Regions from separate parts of the Duganella sp. GW821-FHT07G03 genome, predicted to be linked through region 1. Evidence: predicted binding sites of a transcription regulator. Region 1 holds the regulator's gene; each other region holds the start of a gene.
The links. The regulator sigma-54, encoded in region 1, starts transcription at its own class of promoters, with help from an activator protein. The targets are predictions, from matches to a motif close to TGGCANGNAANCTGCTTT.
Positions count from the first base shown of each region.

Region 2: the regulator sigma-54 is predicted to act here: its motif matches at 4,647-4,664, upstream of AC07OK_RS22660 (PEP-CTERM sorting domain-containing protein).
Region 3: the regulator sigma-54 is predicted to act here: its motif matches at 3,918-3,935, upstream of AC07OK_RS24810 (TldD/PmbA family protein).

Region 1 covers NZ_JBWKQE010000019.1:63,246-69,901, reverse strand. The annotation lists gene hprK (HPr(Ser) kinase/phosphatase) at 1-9, shown strand, start outside; gene rapZ (RNase adapter RapZ) at 100-963, shown strand; gene AC07OK_RS21925 (VOC family protein) at 964-1,338, opposite strand; gene AC07OK_RS21920 (Lrp/AsnC family transcriptional regulator) at 1,435-1,893, opposite strand; gene AC07OK_RS21915 (enoyl-CoA hydratase/isomerase family protein) at 1,906-2,991, opposite strand; gene hpf (ribosome hibernation-promoting factor, HPF/YfiA family) at 3,085-3,444, opposite strand; gene AC07OK_RS21905 (RNA polymerase factor sigma-54) at 3,522-5,000, opposite strand; gene lptB (LPS export ABC transporter ATP-binding protein) at 5,006-5,758, opposite strand; gene lptA (lipopolysaccharide transport periplasmic protein LptA) at 5,761-6,351, opposite strand; gene lptC (LPS export ABC transporter periplasmic protein LptC) at 6,380-6,656, opposite strand, start outside.
Region 2 covers NZ_JBWKQE010000020.1:81,391-88,046, forward strand. The annotation lists gene AC07OK_RS22640 (Ppx/GppA phosphatase family protein) at 1-1,271, opposite strand, end outside; gene AC07OK_RS22645 (GGDEF domain-containing protein) at 1,395-2,570, opposite strand; gene AC07OK_RS22650 (hypothetical protein) at 2,584-2,859, opposite strand; gene AC07OK_RS22655 (spermine/spermidine synthase domain-containing protein) at 2,996-3,745, shown strand; gene AC07OK_RS22660 (PEP-CTERM sorting domain-containing protein) at 3,747-4,589, opposite strand; gene AC07OK_RS22665 (bifunctional diguanylate cyclase/phosphodiesterase) at 4,875-6,656, shown strand, end outside.
Region 3 covers NZ_JBWKQE010000024.1:17,764-24,419, forward strand. The annotation lists gene AC07OK_RS24790 (methyl-accepting chemotaxis protein) at 1-1,403, shown strand, start outside; gene AC07OK_RS24795 (hypothetical protein) at 1,408-2,112, opposite strand; gene AC07OK_RS24800 (hypothetical protein) at 2,109-2,738, opposite strand; gene AC07OK_RS24805 (class I SAM-dependent methyltransferase) at 2,862-3,674, opposite strand; gene AC07OK_RS24810 (TldD/PmbA family protein) at 4,107-5,744, shown strand; gene AC07OK_RS24815 (TldD/PmbA family protein) at 5,762-6,656, shown strand, end outside.

The sequences.
Region 1 (6,656 bases):
GGCGACTAAGCCGGCACCCATAGCTTTTCCGCATCATTGCGAAAACTAAACATGGTCATTCTGGGCAAGTAAGTCCGGCCTGCGGTATCATCGTGGCCTATGCGCATCGTACTCATTACCGGTATTTCCGGCTCCGGCAAGTCCGTGGCCCTGAACGTCCTGGAAGACACTGGACACTATTGCGTCGACAATCTGCCGCCAGCCCTGCTGTCGAGCCTGGTGGACACCCTGGTCGCCGACGGTCTGGAGGCGCTGGCCGTGGCGGTCGACGCGCGCAGCGCCGAATCGCTGGCCACGCTGCCGGCGGCCGTCGAGCGCCTGCGCGAGCTGGGGCACGACGTCAAGGTCATGTTCCTGACCGCGAACACGCACTCGCTGGTGGCGCGCTTCTCGGAAACGCGGCGCAGCCACCCACTGTCGCACGAACTGCGGCCGGGCCATAACCCGGCGGCGCGCCGCACGCTGATCGAGTGCATTTCGGAAGAGCGCGAGCGGCTGTCGGCCATCGAACAACTGGGCCATGTGATCGACACCTCGGAGCTGAGCGCCAACAAGCTGCGCGCCTGGGTCAAGGACCTGGTGGCAATCGAGCGGGCGCCGCTGATCCTGTTCTTTGAATCGTTCGCCTTCAAGCTGGGCGTGCCGCTGGACGCGGACTTCGTGTTCGACGTGCGGGCGCTGCCGAACCCCTACTACGACCTGACCTTGCGTCCGCTGACCGGCCGCGACGCGCCGGTGATCGACTTCCTCAACGCCCAGCCGAGCGCGCTGGACCTGATGAACGACATCCGCGTCTTCATCGAGAAATGGCTGCCGTCCTTCAAGACCGACAACCGCAGCTACCTGACGGTGGCGGTGGGCTGCACCGGCGGCCAGCACCGCTCGGTCTTCATGGCCGAGCAACTGGCGGCCTACTTCCAGCAATCCGAACGCGTCATCCTGCGCCACCGCGAACAGGCCTGATCAGCGGCTCCAGTGCACCACTTCGATGGTGTGGCCGTCCGGGTCCTTGATCATGGTGCCGAAGTAGCGCTCGTTGATGTCCGGCCGCAAGCCGGGCTCGCGCAGCGGTGTCGCGCCAAGCCCCATCGCCGCGTCGAAAAACTCCCTGGCCGCCTGCCGGCTGGGCGCGGCGACGGCCACATGGGCGCGGTCGCCGGCCAGCACGTCCTCGCTCACCGACGGGTAGAGGCAAAAACTCCAGGCGCCATCGGCGCCGTAGATCACCTGGGTGGCGTCGCTGTGCTGCAAGGTGTAGCCCAGCGGCGCGAAGCAGGCGGTGTAGAAATCCGTGGCGCGCGGCAGTGCGCGGGTGCCGATGGAAACGTGGTCGATCATGATGCTGTCCTCCTGAAGTTGGAAGGCCCATCATACTGAGCGGCGGTGAGACAACATTGCAATCTCACCCGCCGCGATGCAAGAATTACTCGATCTTCACAGCGGCACTTTGGTCTCGAACTTGGCGCAGTTCATGGCCAGCAAACTCTTGTAGTTGCTGACGTTATTATTCGACGTGAACACGCGCCGGGTGAAGGCCTGGAACGCTTCCATCGACACCGCCGTCACCACCAGCATGAAGTCGAACTCGCCCGCCACTTCGTAGCAGGCCATGACGTCGGGCTCTTCGCGCATCAGCGACTCGAACATTTTCAACAGCGAGGTATTCTGCTGCTCCAGCTGCACCGTGACGAACGCGGTCAGCGGGCGGCCGACGCGCACCCGGTCCACCAGCGCCACCTCCTTGACCAGCACGCCGCTGGCGCGCAACTGCGCGATGCGGCGCTGGCAGGTGGCGGCGGACGCGTGCACCAGCCCGGCGATGCGCCGCAGCGGGATGCTGGCGTCCTCCTGCAGCAGGTTCAGTATCTGGATGTCGAGTCGGTCCAGTTCCACGGCCATCGGCGCTTAGTCCAGGTGGCGCAGCGGGTGGGCGTAGTCCGGCCACACCGGCTGGAAGAAGCGCCGCACCATCGCCTCGTCGACCTCGTCCAGCGAGGCCGGCTTCCACTGCGGCGCGTTGTCCTTGTCGATGACCAGCGCGCGCACGCCTTCGATCACTTCGCCGTCCTCGAAGTTGTGGCGCACCAGCGTGCGCTCCATGCGCAGGCAATCGGCCACGCCCATTGCGGCGCCGCGCCGGACCAGCTCGTGCGTCACGCACATCATCAGCGGCGAGCGGGTGGCCATCACCTGCAGCGTCTTTTGCGCGAAGGCGCTGTCGTCGGTTTTCAGCGAGGCGATGATGGCGGGCACCGAGCCGGCGCCGAAGTGGCGGTCGATAGCGGCGCGCTCGGCCGCCAGCTTGCTGTCGCCGGCAGCGGCCCTGAACGGCGCCGCGAAAGCCGCGATGGCCTCGGCCAAGCCCGCGCCCGGCGTCGACTCAAGCAGCGCCGACAGCGCCGCCATGTCGCTGCCCGGCACAAAGTGATCGGCCAGCCCCGCATGCAGCGCATCGGCCGCACCGATGGTGACGCCGGTGACGCCCAGGTAGCAGCCCAACTTGCCCGGCGCGCGCGCCAGGAAATAGCTGCCGCCCACATCCGGGAACAGGCCGATGTTCACTTCCGGCATGGCCATCTTGGTCCGCTCGGTGACGATGCGCACGCGGCAATCAGGACCGCCCTGCGCCACGCCCATGCCGCCGCCCATGACCACGCCGTCCATCAGCGCGACGTAGGGCTTGGGATAAAAATGGATCAGGTGGTTGAGCGCGTATTCCTCGGTGAAGAAATCCTCCACCAACGCGCTGCCGCCCTGCGGCGTGGCGCGGCCGGCGTCGTAGAAGAAGCGGATGTCGCCGCCGGCGCAGAAGGCCTTTTCGCTGCTGCTGCGGATGACCACGGCGGCCACGCCGCTGTCGTCGCGCCACGCCATCAGCGCCGCCGTGATATCGCGCACCATCGCCAGCGACAAAGAGTTCAAGGCCTTGGGCCGGTCCAGCGTGATGAAGCCGGTTCCGTTGCTGACGCTGGTGTGGACGTATTCGCTCATGGAGTCTCTAGGGTCGTGGTGAAAACCCTATTTTACTGCGGGCGCAAAAAAGGGCGCCTCTGCGCCCTTAGTTGGATGGTGCCGGGGCCGTTGTTATAGGGCGGCGGCAGCGGGTTCGTAGCTATCCGGGAGATGCTTGATCGCATCGTGGCCGTGCTCTTGGACCTTGGCTTTGTACTTCATGACCTGCCGATCCAGCTTGTCGATCAAGGTATCGATGGCGGCGTACAGGTCTTGCGACAGGCTTTCCACGTAGACGGTCTTGCCCGACATGCGCAGGTTGATTTCAGCCTTCTGGCGTTTCTCTTTCTCTTTGAGGTTATCTACAGTCAGGATGACAGCAATATCAATCACTTGATCAAAGTGGCGGGTGACGCGTTCCAGCTTGTTCTGCACGTATTCACGGATGGCCGAGGTCACTTCGAGATGATGTCCACTGATGGTGAGATTCATACACACTCCTAAAGATAATGTCGCTTCTTACGGTTAGTGCGGAGCCCATTACCGCCGGGCGCGCAGGAACCAAGTAACTACAAAGATTTACGGAGACTGACTGGCGGGATCTTCAACGCTTCGCGATATTTGGCAACAGTGCGTCGCGCAATCACCATGCCTTGTTCTCCCAGCATGTCCGCAATCTTACTGTCGGATAAAGGATTTTTCGGGTCTTCTGCTCCTGTCAATTGCACGATGAGTGCACGTATCGCCGTCGAACTTGCTTCCCCCCCCGCTTCGGTGGCGACATGGCTACCAAAGAAATATTTCAACTCAAACATGCCATGCGGGGTCAGCATATATTTTTGAGTTGTTACACGAGAAATAGTGCTCTCGTGTAGACCCAGTGTATCAGCAATTTCACGAAGCACAAGGGGGCGCATGGCAACCGCGCCATGGGAGAAAAAGTTCTTTTGTCGTTCTACTATCGCTTGTGCAACGCGCAAAATCGTGTCGAAACGCTGGCGCATATTCTTGATCAGCCACTTCGCTTCCTGCAGCTGCGCGCCCATCGCGCCCTCGCCTTTTCCCTGCTTGAGCAGGTTGGCGTACATGGCGTTCACGCGCAGGCGCGGCATGACGTCGTTGTTCAGGCTCACTTGCCAGCCGTTGCGCGCTTTTTTGACGATCACGTCCGGCACCACGTAGTCCGACACGTCCGACGCGAACGCCGAACCCGGATGCGGATTGCACTGGCGGATGACGGTTTGTGCTTCGCGCAAATCTTCGTCGTCGCACAGCAGCGCCTTCTTCAGTTTGTTGAAATCGCGCTGGGCAAACCAGGTCAAATGATTTTCAACAATCGCCAGCGCCATGCGCCGCGTGACCATCGGAATCGCCGGCAGACGCTTGATCTGCAGCGCCAGGCATTCGGACGCGTTGCGCGCGCCCACGCCCATCGGATCGAAGCTTTGCAGCATCGACAAGGCGGTCTGCAATTCGTCGAGCTCCAGTTCCAGTTCTTCCGGCAGGCGGGCCAGGATTTCTTCCAGCGATTCCTCGAGGTAGCCGTTTTCGTCCAGCGCGTCGATGATCAGCTCGACCAGCGCGCGGTCGCGCATCTCCAGCACCGTCACCCGCATCTGCTCCATCAGGTGTTCGCGCAAGGTGCAGTGGCTGGCCTCCAGTTGCGGCCGCGAGTCCTCGTCGTCGGGCGCCTTGCTGCGGCCGGCGTCGCTCCAGTCGACATCGGCGTCGCTGCTGGTGCTTTCGGTGTCGGCGGCCGGGCCGTCGTAGTTGTCGGCGTCGGCGGCCGGCGCCTCCTGGGCGTTGGGCGGGCCCTCGGGCGGCGCGTCGCCGACCGGGGCTTGTTGGCTGATGGCGCCGTCCGACAGCAGCCGCAGCGAGCGGTCCAGCGGGTCGTCGAGGCGCTCCAGCAGCGGATTATCGGTCAGCAGCTGTTCCAGTTCCTGGTGCAGCTCCAGCGTCGACAACTGCAGCAGCCGGATCGACTGCTGCAACTGAGGTGTCAGCGCGAGGTGCTGCGACGTGCGCAGTTGCAAAGACTGTTTCATGGGTTTTACATGCGGAAGTGTTCACCCAGATACACGCGACGCACCGATTCGTTGGCGATGATGTCGTCTGGCCGGCCTGAAGCCAATACCGTGCCCTGGTTGATGATATATGCGCGGTCGCAGATGCCCAGCGTCTCGCGCACATTGTGATCGGTAATGAGGACGCCGATGCCGCGTTCCTTGAGGAAGCGCACGATGCGCTGGATCTCAATCACGGCGATCGGGTCGACCCCGGCGAATGGTTCGTCGAGCAGCACGAAGCGCGGGTTGGTCGCCAGTGCGCGCGCGATCTCCACGCGGCGGCGCTCGCCGCCCGACAGCGACAGCGCCTGGTTCTCGCGCAGTTTTTCGATTTGCAAATCGGCCAGCAGGGTATTGAGCCGTTCATCAATGGCAGCCTTGGATAAAGGCTTGCCGTCCACTTTCTGGATTTCGAGGACGGCGCGGATATTTTCTTCCACCGTCAGCTTGCGGAACACCGACGCTTCCTGCGGCAGGTAGGACAAGCCGAGCGAGGCGCGGCGGTGGATAGGCAGCGAGGAGATATCGGTGCCGCTGATATCGATGCTGCCGGCGTCCGACGGCACCAGGCCGACGATCATGTAGAACGAGGTGGTCTTGCCGGCGCCGTTGGGGCCGAGCAGGCCCACCACTTCGCCGCATTCGACTTGCAGGGACACGTCATGCACGACCTGGCGCTTGCCATAGGTCTTTTGCAGGCCGCGCACGATCAGGGTGCTACCGCAGGATGGTTCCATGCTTACTTCTCCGTGGCCGGCGGCGTCGATGCGGCCGGTGCGGGTGCCGCCGGCGCGGCCGGACGGATGGTCGGCTGGATCACCATGGTGCCGCGGCCGGCGCCCGGCTTGCTGACGCCGGAGACGTTGTTCTTGACGTCGAAATGTTCGGTGCGGCTGTCGTAGGAAATGAACTCGCTGTTGACTTCGCTGGTCATGCGCGGGCCTTCCAGCTGGCGCACCCTGGCTTTCGAGAACAGCTTGACCAGGTCGGTCTTGTCGCTGTATTCGATGCGCTCGGCTTCACCCTCGATCCACTGGTCGCCGGCGCCGTCGCGCTTCTGGCGGAAGGTCGACAGCGTGCCCGGCGTGCTGGTCAGCACGACGAAGTTATAGCCTTCGGGATCGGTGGTCACCACCGCCTTCGGCGACTTCATCAGCAAGGTGCCGCGCGTCAGCACGACATTGCCGATCAGCGTCTTGATTTGCTTGACGTCGTCGATTTGCAGGTCGTCGTAATCGATCTTGGTCGGCTTGTTGGCATCGGCTTTTTCCGCGTGGGCCACACCGGCCGCCATCAACAACATCGCCGCCGAGAGTATCAGTTTCTTCATCGTCATTCCATTCATCATCATTGTTTCCTCAATGGCCGGCGCGCGGCGGCATCGTCAGTTGTCCGCGTCCGCCCAGCTGCACTGCGCGGGTGGCGTTATTGGCCTTCATGCCGACGCCATTGGCGCTGGCGTTGCCCATTTCCAGCGCCACCGGGCTGGCGGTTTCCATGCGTTCTTCGTCCGGGTAGACGGTCAGCGCCGGCGTGGTCATGCGCATCGCCTGCGCTTGCGGCCCGGCCGGACGCACCACGCTCACATTACCGTTGAGCTTGACGCGCGTATTGCCCTGGTCGACATGGGCGGTG
Region 2 (6,656 bases), on a different contig from region 1:
AGCACCGCCAGCCGCAGCGCCACCACGGCTTTGACGAAATCCGGTTCCGCCAGCGCGTCGGCCACCTTGCGCAGATTGCCCTTGTGGGCGGCGATCAGGCGGGCCATGGTCTTCTGCTCGCGCGCCGTGAAGCCCGGCAGGTCGGCGTTCTCGATCATGTAGGCGGCGTGCTTGTGGTAGCCGGTGTGCGACACCACCATGCCCATTTCGTGCAGCAGCGCGCTCCAGTACAGGTGGCGGGTGTACTGGTCGCTGGTCGGCTTGGTCTGCACATACAGCGCCAGCGCGTCGTCGGCCACGCGGTTGGCGCGCCGTTCGTCGCAATGGAACTTGAGTACGCAGGCCTGCACCGATTGTTCGCGGCGGTCACGCTTGGTCGAGCGCAGGTGCAAGTCCCACATCACGCCCATGCGCAGGCCAGCCTCGATCGGCTGCACCACCGGGATGTCCAGCTCGCGCACCAGGCCGATCAGGATCGCCAGGCCGCCGATGATGGTGCTGGCGCGCTCCGGGCGCAGGCCCGCCATCTCGATCCGGCTGACGTGGCCGAATTCGATGAAGCGCTGTTTGAGCGCGGTGAGCGTGTCGAGATTGACTTCACGCCCAATGCCGTTCTTGACGATGATGTCGGCGATGGTGCGGGCGGTGCCGGAGGAGCCGTAGCACTGCCGCCAGTATTGCGGGTGGAAAGGCGGCGCCGCATCCTCGAAATGGCTGCGCGCCGACAGGATGGCCGCTTCGTAGGAGGCGGCGTCGACCCGGCCGCCGATGAAGAACGACAGGCTTTGCTTGACCGTGCCGACGCTGAACGACTCGACCCGCTCGATTTCCTGGCCGCGCCCCAGTATCAACTCGGTGGAGCCGCCGCCGATGTCGATCACCAGCCGCCGTTCGCCGGCCAGCGCCAGCGCGTTGGCCACGCCCATGTAGATCAGGCGCCCCTCCTCCTCGCCGGAGATGATCTCGATCGGATAGCCGATCGCCAGTTCGGCTTCGGGCAGGAAGCTGGCGGAATTGCGCGCCACCCGCATGGCCGACGTGGCCACCACGCGCACGCCATCGAGCTTGTAGGCGGCCAGCACGGCGCGGAAGTTTTTCAGGCAGGCCAGCGCGGTCTGCATGGCGGCGGGGGTCAGGTTGCCCTTGTCGTCCAGCCCTGCGGCCAGGCGGATCGGCTCGCGCACGGATTTCAGGACGCGGATCGCCTCCCCGTCATGCTTGCCGATGTGGAGGCGAAAACTGTTGGAACCCAGATCTACTGCTGCGTACATATTTGGAAGCCTCTCTCGGCAAACGGCAACGAAGGCTCGCGGGTGAATCAAACTAAACGATTTACATGATTATAATCACGATAGGCGCAGTTTGTTACCTGCTGATGACAGCGGCGCAGCAAATCAGGCTTCCAGCGCGCCGGCGCCGGTCTGCGCCTCGACCACGCGGTTGCGGCCGGCCTGTTTGGCCAGTTGCAGCGCCTCGTCGGCGCGCTTGAACAGGCTGACGGTGGTGTCGTCGGCGCGCAGGGTGGTCACGCCCAGGCTGGCGGTCATGTTGATGACGGCTTTTTCCGCCTTGACCGGCTGCGCGGCGACGGCGTTGCGGATACGCTCGGCCACCGTCAGCGCATCCTCCAGCGAGGTGCGCGGCAGCTGGATGGCGAACTCGGCGCCGCCCAGGCGGCCCATCAGGTCGCTGTCGCGCAGCTGCTTTTTGCAGACGTCGACCATGGCCTTGAGCACCAGGTCGCCCACCGGATGGCCGTAGTTGTCGTTGACGCGCTTGAAATGGTCGAGGTTCAGGACGATCAGCGCGGTCGGCATGCCGGGCCGGCGCGCCAGCGCGATCCACGGCGTCAGCGTCTGGTAGAAACCGCGCCGGTTGGGCACGTCGGTCAGGGCGTCGACCACTTCCAGCCGCGCCAGTTCGGCCTGCTGGCGCTCGCGGGTCAGCAACAGATAGCCGAAGGCGTTGCCCAGCATCATCATGTACAGGGCGGCGATGCCGACGCCCTGGATGATGGCCGGGCTGACCCAGCCCCAGCCGTCCGGCAGCAGCGCCGTCAGCAGGCCGCGCGCCATCACGGCCAGCGCCAGCAGCAGCGAGGACAGCACCAGATAGCGCCGCAGCAAGGTGCCGGCGCTCCAGCCCCGGCCCAGCGCGGCGGCGCCGGCGATGAAGAAGAATCCGATGATCAGCGAGGCGATGGCGATGCGTTCGGGCGCCGGCAGCTCCAGCAGCCAGGCGCCGGTGAACACGCCGATCGCCGCGCCCAGCGCCGGCAGCAGGTAGCGCCGCCAGACGCGGCGGCCGGCCTGCTCCCACAAGGCCGAGGCGTCCAGCGCGAAACCGGCGAACAGCAAGGCGTTGGCGAAGGGGATGGTCAGGAAGTCCGGCAGGGTGCCGCGCAGGAACAGCAGGCCCCAGGCCACGGCCTGGCACTGCTTGGCCATGCCCCAGGTGGCGGCGGCCGCAGGCAGGCCGTCGCGGCGCCGCTGCTGCTCAAAAAAGAACAGCGCCGCGCACAGGCTCAGATTGCCCAGCGCCAGCGCCAGTACCAAAGTTTTTATATCCATGACCTGGGGCGGGTCAGACCTCGTGCTCGACGTTGGTGCTGCCGTCGCCCATCTTGCTGGCCCAGGCCTGGGAGAAATAGGCCTTCTCGTCGTCGGTCGGCGCGTCGTGCCAGAACACGATCAGCGTGCCCTTGTGGTCGTGCAGCTGGCTGACTTTTTCGATAAAGGCCGGCTTGCCGGCCATGTCGGCCAGCGCCACCACGTAGCCGTACACGCGCAGCAGGCGCTCCATGCGGTCAGGTTCGGTAAAGCTGTTGGTGGCGGTAAGCGTGGGGTGGTCTAAAAACATCGTCTCTGTCTCCAAGGGGGCCGCCGGAGGGGCTGGCCTATGCTATCGCCAATGTACCTACAAATGTTGCTTCTGTAAATGCAATGTGGCTTACTGGCCGGCATGCTACTATAAATTGACATTGCAAATCCACAATATGACTGTACCCCCGTCCTCCCACCTGCCGCAAGTGCATACGCGCGGCGACAAGCGCTCGCTCGAATTCCAGCCCGGCATGGTCCAGAGCGAGATGCGGCTGTCGCGGCCGGACGAGCTGGTGCTCAGCTACGCGCGCGCGATGATGTGCTTTGTGCTGTTCCAGCCCAGGCCGGAGCACATCGTCATGGTCGGGCTGGGCGGCGGCTCGCTGGCCAAGTTCTGCTACCGCTACCTGCCGCACAGCCGCATCACGGTGCTCGAGCTGCGCGCCGACGTGATCGCGCTGCGCGAGCAGTTCGCCATCCCGCGCGACAACACCCGCTTCCGCATCATCCAGGCCGACGCCACCGAATACCTGGCCGGCCTGGCCGGCGCCGCCGACGTGCTGCTGGTGGACGGCTTCGACGCCGAAGGCCTGCCGCCGGCGCTGGGCAGCGCCGCCTTCTACGCCGACTGCCGCCGCGCGCTGCGGCCCGGCGGCGTGCTGGTGGCCAATATCTTCAGCTACGATCCGCAGTACGGCCCCATGCTGCGGCGCCTGCGCGAGACCTTCCAGGGCCGCATCTGCTGGTTCCGCGGCATCGCCGGCAACAACCGCATCCTGTTCGCGGTCAAGGGCGGCAAGCCGTCGCCGGCGCTGGCCATGCAGCAGAAGGTGGCGCGCAGCCACGGCCTGGGCTTCGCCCTGTTCAACCGCCTGCTGGCGCACTGGATCGTGCTGCGCCTGAGCTGGGGCGGCCCGGCTTGATCTAGCCGGTTTTTGCTTGGCGGCGGCGGGAAACTGCCACGCCGGCCACGGCAGCGCAGCAAAGCCAGAGGGTGCCCGGTTCGGGCACCGCGGCCACGGCGTGCAGACTCTCAACATCCCCCAGGCCGGTAAAGGGCGTTCCATTGTCGAAGCCGGCAACAGGGTCGAATTCGAACGGCGTGGTGCTGAACTTCATGCCGGGCAGGCCGGCGACGCGGCCATTGACGATGTTTAAGGTATCGCCCAGCTTGAAACTTGGCGGCGCCGTCAGGTAGGTGTTGATGTCGACCATGCTATAGAGCAGGTCGCCGTCGCCGATCACGCCGTCGCCATTGGTATCGGCGTAGAGGTCGGGCATGGTCAGGAAAACGCCGCTGCCCAGATCGACCTGCAGGCGTCCGAACAGGTCTTCCAGGGAGTACGTGCCGCTGACGCCATCGAACTGAATCGCCTCCAGGCTGAGGTCCGCCATTTCGGCAACCTCTGGGTCCAGATCTGCAGCAAGGGGGCCGGCCTTTTTCTTGCGTAAAGCAAAGGTTCTATTTTTGACGTCGCAGGCAAACGGGAAGGCCCGGATCGCCACGTCGGCGCCAAAGGTGCCGTCGGCCAGCAATTTGCCTTTGGCGAAAACGGGAAAACCGGCTGGCTGCGGCACCAGGACGTTGCCGTCGCGGTCTGTGATGCGGACCTCAAAGTTGGAAGGGTTGATGGTACGTTCCCGGACAACGCCGGCCTTGGACCCGCAAGGAATATCCCCGCCCGGGCCGGCCAATGCCGGTGTTGTGACGATCAATCCCGCCAACAAGGCTGCCGTCGGCAAGCACAAGCTACAGATGGTGTTCATGGTTTTTCTCCTCCTGATAATTCCACGGAATGTGGCTGTCCCAACATCACCTGGGACCCTGCATACTTCGTGCCACTGCAGACTTCGCAGGGGGGCCAGCGTCGCGCGCAAACCATCTGTCAAAATTCCCGACCATATTGCATCAACCGCAAGATTTATTTTTACCGTGGCTTGCATAAGACAATCCCTGCAGTCCAAGCGGCCCAAATAACTGTCGCAAAAGCATGAGTTATGACACACTAGATTGACCCGCCAGCCCTGCCGTCCCCACCCAGAAAGCGCCGCATGCCGCTGTTCTCCAAGTCACCGCCGTTTTCGCTGGCCGCGACGCTGACACTGGTCACCGGGATGGCGGTCACCGGCATGCTGTTCGTCGCGGTCAGCGCGCTGGAGTACGGCAAAATGGAGCTCAGTTTCCAGCAGCGCGCCCAAGTGCGGGCGGCCGCCATCCGCCGCGGCCTGGACGACACGCTGGAGCTGGTCACCATCCTCAACGACCTGGTCAAGTCGGTGGGCCCGGTCAGCCGCGAGCAGTTCGGCGATTTCACCCGGCCGCTGCTGGCGCGCTATCCTTTTGTGCAAGCTTTCAACTACCACCGCGTGCTGGACGACGACGCCGCGCGCCGCCAGGTCGCCGCGATGCAAGACCGCTATCCCGGCTACGCCATGTTCGACGGCCGCCACCTGCCGCTGTCGTCGCGCCCGCAGCATGCGATCGTCGACTACCTGGAGCCGCTGTCCGGCAACGAGGCGGCGTTCGGGCTGGACGTGATGTCGCTCGGTCCCATGTCCAACGTCATCAACCAGGCGGTGGCGGCCGGCGCCATCATGGCCACGCCGCTGCTGCGGCTGGAACAGGAACGGGGCAATCAGAAGGGCTTCGTGCTGCTGATGCCGGTCTACCGTCCCGGCGCACAAACGGCCACGGCGGCGCAGCGGCGCGCGGCCTGGATAGGCAACACCGGCGCCGTCATCCGCTCCACCGACCTGATCCAAAAAATCCTGTTTGGCGCCGACCTGCTGGACGACGCCTCGCTGGTGGTGCGGGTCTACGTCGGCGACGATGTCCGGCCGGACAACCTGATCTACAGCCTCGGCCAGCCGGGCGAGCAGACGGCGGCGGCCAAGCCCTTGCAGCGCTGGCTGGCCTTCGACTACCACGACCTCTACACCAGCACCTTCAGCGCGGCCGGCAAGGCCTGGCACGTGCAGGTGACGCCGTTGCCGCGCCCCTTCCTGGCCAGCCACCTGGGTTCGCTGTCGACCTTGATCGGCGGCCTGCTGTTCTCGCTGCTGACGGCGGCCTTCGTCAACTCGCTGGCGCTGCGCTCGGTGCGGGTACAGCGGCTGGTCGACGAGCGCACCAGCGCCCTGCAACTGAGCAATGAACGCCTGAACCAGGACGTCGCCGCCCGCAAGCGCACCGAGGAAGCCTTGCAGGAAAGCGAGCTGCGCTTCCGCCGCCTGCTGGCGCTGTCGTCCGACTGGTATTGGGAGCAGGACGAGCAATTCCGTTTCACCAGCATCACCGGCGGCTTCTTCGACAAGGGCAAGCAGGACCCGGACAGCTTCATGGGCAAGACGCGCTGGGAAAACCATCCCGACATGCTGCAGGCGCGCTGGGGCCAGGACCATATCGCGCTGCTGGAAGCGCACCTGCCCTTCCTCAACTTCGACTACGCGCTGCCCGGCACCGACGGCCAGCTGCACTGGTTCAGCATCAGCGGCGAGCCGCTGTTCGACAAGGATGGCGGGTTCAAGGGCTATCGCGGCACCGGCACCGACATCACCGAGCGCAAGCTGTCCGAGCAGCGCATCCACCACATCGCCCACCATGACGTGCTGACCGGCCTGCCCAACCGCGTGCTGCTGCAAGACCGGTTGACGCAGGCGGCCGCCTTCGCCAACCGCAGCGGCATCCCGCTGTGGGTGATGCTGATCGACCTCGACCGCTTCAAGTTCGTCAACGACAGCCTGGGCCACAAGGCCGGCGACCTGCTGCTCAAGACCGTGGCCCAGCGCCTGCAAGACAGCGTGCGCGAAAGCGATACCGTGGCGCGCATGTCC
Region 3 (6,656 bases), on a different contig from region 1:
TGATAGCCTTCTCCAAGCTGAGCTCGCTGCACGAGCACTGGAACGACTTCGAAACCGTCACGCTGGTGCGCAAGAACGCCGTGCTGGAGGGACTTACCGCCCAAGGCAATGCGATCCATCATTTCAAGAACTACATCCTGCGCGGCGGCGACTACAACGGCAAGTTCCGCGCCGACCTGGCCGCCATCGACAAGGAAATGGCCAACTACAAGGCGGCGGGCAACGTCAGCGCCGACGAGCAGACCCTGCTGAACGAAGTCGTGGCCGGCACCAAGGCCTACGGCGACAGCATGACCCAGCTCGAAGCGATGCACGAGAAGGGCATGGCGGCGCAGGACATGGACAAGGCCATCAAGGGGGCCGACGCGGCCATCGCCTCCGCCTTCCGCAAGCTGCTCAAGGTTAACGACGGCGAAACCAAGGCCGCATCGGCGGCCATGACGGACGTGAGCGACTCCGCCAAGCGCTTGATCCTGGGCATCGACATCGCGATCGCGGTGCTCGGTTGCGTGCTGGCGCTGTGGCTGGCGCGCAGCCTGTCGGGCATCGTGCGCGAAGTGCAGGCGGTGGTGGGCAGCCTGGCCGGCGCCTCGGAGGAAGTGAGCTCGACCGCGCAGTCGCTGTCGCAGGCGGCCAGCGAGCAGGCGGCGGGCGTGGAGGAGACCAGCGCCTCGATCGAGCAGATGACGGCGTCGATCGCGCAGAACACGGAAAACGCCAAGGTCACCGACGGCATCGCCACCCAGGCGGCGGTGGACGCGGCGCGCGGCGCCGAAGTGGTCAAGGCCACGGCGGCGGCGATGAAGCAGATCGCCAGCAAGATCAGCATCATCGACGACATCGCCTATCAAACCAACCTGCTGGCGCTGAACGCGGCGATCGAGGCGGCGCGCGCGCATGAACACGGCAAGGGCTTCGCGGTGGTGGCGGCCGAGGTGCGCAAGCTGGCCGAACGCAGCCAGGTGGCGGCGCAGGAAATCAGCAAGGTGGCGTCGGACAGCGTCGAGCTGGCCGAGCAGGCCGGCCAGATGTTCGATGCGCTGGTGCCGAATATCCGCAAGACGTCGGAGCTGGTGCAGGAGATTTCGGCGGCGTCGGAGGAACAGAGCTCCGGCGTGCGGCAGATTAACAGCGCGGTCGGTCAGCTCAGCCAGACCACCCAGATCAACGCGGCCAGCTCCGAGGAACTGGCGGCGACGTCGGAAGAGATGAGCGCGCAGGCCGAGCAGCTGACCCTGCTGATGGCGGTGTTCAAGCAGTATGCGGTCGAGGAGTTGCCGCGCGCCGGATCGACGCGCCGGCCGGTGGTGCTGAAGACTGGCGCCAGGCATGCGCGCCCGGCGCGCAAGCTCGACCTGGTGGCCGAGGGCGCGCCCGACGAGCACAAGTTTACGCGCTTTTAGCCGCTTAAGGTTTCAGCGCTTCGACAAGCGCCCACGAAAAGTTATTGCAGTAGACGATCTTCGCATTGATGAACTCGCTATCCAGTGGAGCTCGGGGCGCGTTTGGCGGCCCGTAGTCAGTTGAGTTGTTCGTGACAAATACAGCTTTTCTCGCGTAACCGGCGTTGCGCAGCCGTCGAACCAGTTCAAGGAAGTGTTCGACGATCAGGCAGTCTTTCGATTCGCTTTTCCCTCTGCTTGCTGGCGCATTATGCACTTCGACCCGGTCATGCGCCCGATGACCGCAATCCAGGTCACGCTGGAGGATGATGGAATGAGCGAGCAAGTCGGTGGAGTATTGTGATAATTTTTTTGACAGGGTTGCCCCTTGTAGCGAACCGGTGGCCATTAACGGGATGCCGGCGAAGGCACTCGCCCGGGTGTAGTGGCCTGTCCTGTCCTCCAGGGACTTCGCGTTGTTTTCCAAGTCGTCACAAGTCGTGCTCAGGTGCTCGTTAAACTCCGTCTTTATGGTCGTTGTCACCACCATGTGAAGCTCTCCCGCCGCAATCTTGGCAAGTATCTCGATACCGCCTTTTATATGATCCGGGTTAAGTTTGTCGCGAACGGGCGTGCGTATCACGTCGAGCAGCGAGCATGTATCGACCAGTAATATCGGCTTGGATGACGCTCCGATTATTTGCGCAGCGGTCGGAATATCGCAAATCATTCCCCGCGCTCCGCTGACGCGAGCGCATGTTGCATAGCGCGGAGTCCATACGAGAAATCTGCGGCTAGATCCTGCGCACTTTGTTCATCCCAGCCATCTTCTTGCAAGAAAAACTGAAGATCGTCTGCATCGAGCGACTCGCGGTGCTTTGCCACGCTGTAGACGAAGTCCAGCCAACGTGCATCGTCGAGAGGATGGCTGTGGCCGGTCGACTTGTTTGCGCAGCTTGAAAATGCATGGAATTTTTCTGAGGACGCCTTGCTTATCAGGTCGACAAGTTTAACGTCAGGATTGCTCATCTCATATTTAAAATGCCCATTGATGGCATCGTGAACAAATAGGCCAAGGATTTCATTGTACTCATCAGGGGTCAACTCCGACTTATCAATCGGCACGATATTTCTCACCGAAATCCCGCCATCTGACGGCGCGGCCCAAAGTCTTGCGGCGCCCGCAGGGCTCGCTTTGATTTCGAAGCAGAAGAATTTACCGCCCACATTCAAGACGATATCCGCCTCCCTTTTTGCATCGCGCATCCATTGCGGAGGCAGGTGTGTAGCAATGGCGCTGACGGCTTCTTCCGGTGTGCTATTCGTTTTGATGGTTAGTTCTTGGAACTTCTTCATGATCGTCTCTTTTCAAGGCTGTGAGAATGACCGACGCTGGCCGTCGAAGGCCAGGTCGATATGTCACCTTAAATCATATGCCATTCCTGCGAGACCGAGGTTGGAATACTGGCGAAGAGATGTTCAAGGCTTGACGAACTTCAGCGTCATGCGGTCGCTCTCGCCGATGGCCTTGTACATGGCGCGGTCCTCGTCCTTGTTGCCGTAGGTCGGCGGCAGCGCCCAGACACCGCCCTTGTGCTCGGCGTTGTCCTTGGGATTGGCGTTGACTTCCGACTTGTCGGCCAGCTTGAAGCCGGCCGCCTCGGCCAGGCCGATCACATATTTCTCGTGCATATAACCGCTGCTGGCGTCCTTGTCCTGCACCTTGGCGGCCGGCAGGCGGTGCTCGACCACGCCGAACACGCCGCCTTTCTTCAGGCTGGCGTAGACGCTGCCGAACAGCGTCTTCATGTTGTCCGGGCCGGTTTCCATCCAGTTGTGGACGTTGCGGAAGGTGACCACCATGTCGACGCTGCCGGCCGGCGCCAGTTCATACTTGCGCGGCGGCGAGAACACACCCAGCGCCACCTTGTTGTACACCTCGGGCTTGGCGTTCAGGCGCGCCATGAAGCGCTCGGCGGCCTTGCGCTCGTTGGCGTCGGGCGAAGCGAGGTCGTTGCCGGCGGCGATCAGCTTGCCATGGTCGCGCAGGTAGGGGGCCAGGATCTCGGTGTACCAGCCGCCGCCCGGTTCCAGCTCGACCACCGTCATGCTCGGCTTGATGCCGAAGAAGCTCAGCGTTTCATACGGATGGCGGTAGACGTCGCGCTCGACGTTGGCTGGCGTGCGCGACGGCGCGGCGATGGCGGCCTTCAGTGCCGCATCTTCGGCGGCAAAGGCGCCGCCCGCGATCAACATGGTGGCGGCCAGGGCGGCAAGTACGGTTCGTTTCATGCAAAGTCTCCTGAGGGTTCGTTGGTTGGGACGATGCGCAGCCGCTCGCCCTGCGCGATCATGGTGCAGGCTTGCCTGAAGGTCAAGCGAATTGGGACGGCGCTCCGCGCTAGCGTGACGGCCAGCCCAGGCGGACACTCGGCGGACACTTTCGGACACTGGCGGACAGTCGAACGGACAGATACGCGGACACTCCTGCCTGAATATCCTGCCTGCCGCACCAACTTGCAACATGAATACCCGTGGCACACATTTTGCCTATCTCCTTCCTTAATCCGGCGCTAATATTGCTAAACCGGCGGAAACGGCGGCGGATATTCAGGTGTAGTGCAAAGCAACGAGCGGTAACGAAGTAGTTCCAGCTAGAAAAGCAAATAAAAAGCAGAACCCCGGGCGACCGGCCCGCAATCTTGTTACGTTTTTGGAGATACGATGGAACGACGTGCATTCCTCAATGTTAGTAGTCTGGCCCTGGGCACGATGCTGCTGCCCGCCTTCGGTCGCGCAATCGCGGCGGAAGAACTGCTCAAGCCAGTCGCCCTGCAATTCAAGAAAATGCTGGCCGATACCGCGCTGACCGCGGCGACCCAGGCCGGCGCCTCCTACTGCGACGTGCGGGTAGGGCGCTACCTGAACCAGTTCATCACCACCCGCGACCTGAACGTCGAGAACGTGGTCAACACGGAATCGGCCGGGGTCGGCGTGCGCGTGATCGCCGGCGGCGCCTACGGCTTTGCCGCCACCAACGACATGAGCCCGGACGGCGTCGCCGCCGCCGCGCGCCAGGCGGTCGCCATCGCCAAGGCCAACGCCAAGCTGCAGACCGAGCCGGTCATCCTGGCACCGGTCAAGGGCGTCGGCGAAGTGTCGTGGGCCACGCCCATCGTCAAGGACTGGCGCACGGTCGCCATCAAGGACAAGGCCGAGCTGCTGATCGCCGCCAACAAGGCCGGCATGGAGGGCGGCGCCAGCTTCATGCAGTCGCTGCTGTTCCAGGTCAACCAGCAGAAGTACTTCGCCTCCACCGACGGCTCCTACATCGACCAGGACGTGCACCGCCTGTGGATGCCGGTGTTCGCCACCGCCGTCGACCAGAAGACCAACAAGTTCCGTTCGCGCCAGGGCCTGTCGTCACCGGTCGGCATGGGCTACGAATACCTGGACGCGCGTCCCGAGCACAAGATCAAGGCGGCCGGCGGCGTGACCACGCTGTACACCAAGTCCTACGACCTGATCGAAGACGCGCGCGCGGCCGGCAAGCAGGCCAAGCAAAAGCTGAGCGCCAAGTCGGTCGAGCCGGGCAAGTACGACCTGGTGCTGTCGCCGGAACACCTGTGGCTGACCATCCACGAATCGGTCGGCCACCCGACCGAGCTCGATCGCGTGCTCGGCTACGAGGCCAACTTCGCCGGCACCAGCTTCGCCACGCTCGATAAATGGCAGTCGAAAAAATTCAAGTACGGTTCGGACCTGGTCAACATCGTCGCCGACAAGACCACCCCCGGTTCGCTGGCCAACGTCGGCTACGACGACGAAGGCGTCAAGTGCAAGCGCTGGGACATCATCAAGGACGGCATCCTGGTCAACTACCAGGCCACGCGCGACCAGGCGGCCATCATCGGCGAGAAGGAATCGCACGGCTGCTCGTATGCGGACAACTGGAGCAGCGTGCAGTTCCAGCGCATGCCCAACGTCTCGCTGCAAGCCGGTAAGAAGAAGATGACCCCGGACGAGATGGTCAAGGACGTCAAGAAGGGCATCTACATCGTCGGCGACGGTTCCTTCTCGATCGACCAGCAGCGCTACAACTTCCAGTTCGGCGGCCAGTTGTTCTACGAAATCAAGAACGGCAAGATCGGCGAGATGCTGGAAGACGTGGCCTATCAATCGAATACCCAGGAGTTCTGGAATGCCTGCGCCGGTCTGTGCGACGAGCGCGATTGGCGCATGGGCGGTTCCTTCTTTGACGGTAAAGGCCAGCCTTCGCAGGTGTCGGTGGTGTCGCATGGCGCCAGCACGGCGCGCTTCAACGGCATCAACGTCATCAACACCGCACGCAAAATCGGCTAAGCCCTGGAGACCACGAGATGAAGAATTTGAGTCAAGACGAAGCAAAACGTATCAGCGACAAGGTCCTGTCCTTCTCCAAGGGCGACCAGTGCGAAGTGAACATCACCGGCAGCCGCAAGGGCAATATCCGCTACGCGCGCAACGCCGTGTCGACCGCCGGCTTGATCGAGGACACGCAGCTGGTGGTGTCGGTCGCCTTCGGCAAGAAGCAGGGCACGGCCACCATCAACGAGTTTGACGACAAGTCGCTGGAAAAAGTGGTGCGCCGCGCGGAAGACCTGGCCCGCCTGGCGCCGGAAAATCCGGAGTTCATGCCGACGCCGACCAAGCAGCAATACAAGGCCAGCGAGACCTTCTTCCAGAAGACCGCCGACATCGATCCCGAATTCCGCGCCCAGGTGGCGGCCTACAGCATCGAGAACAGCAAGAAGAACAAGCTGGTGGCGGCGGGCTTCTTCAGCGACAGCACCAAGTTCAACACCATCGCCAACTCGAACGGCGTGTTCGGCTACCAGCAGGACACGGGGCTGGACTTCACCGTCACCGTGCGCACCGAAGACGGCCGCGGTTCGGGCTGGGTCAAGCGCAGCGTGGGCGACGTCAGCAAGTTCGACGCGCGCGAAGCGTCCAACGTGGCGATTGAAAAAGCGCTGCGTTCGGTGGAGGCCAAGGCGCTGGAGCCGGGCCGCTACACGGTGATCCTGGAGCCGGCGGCGACCTCGGACCTGCTGGCCTTCATGTTCAACGGTTTCGACGCGCGCCAGGCCGACGAGGGCCGCAGCTTCCTGTCGAAAAAGGGCGGCGGCAACCGCATGGGCGAGAAGCTGTTCGACGAACAGGTCAACGTCTGGGCCGACCCGTGGGACAAGGACGTGGCGGTGCTGCCATGGGACGGCCAGAACATGCTGGCGC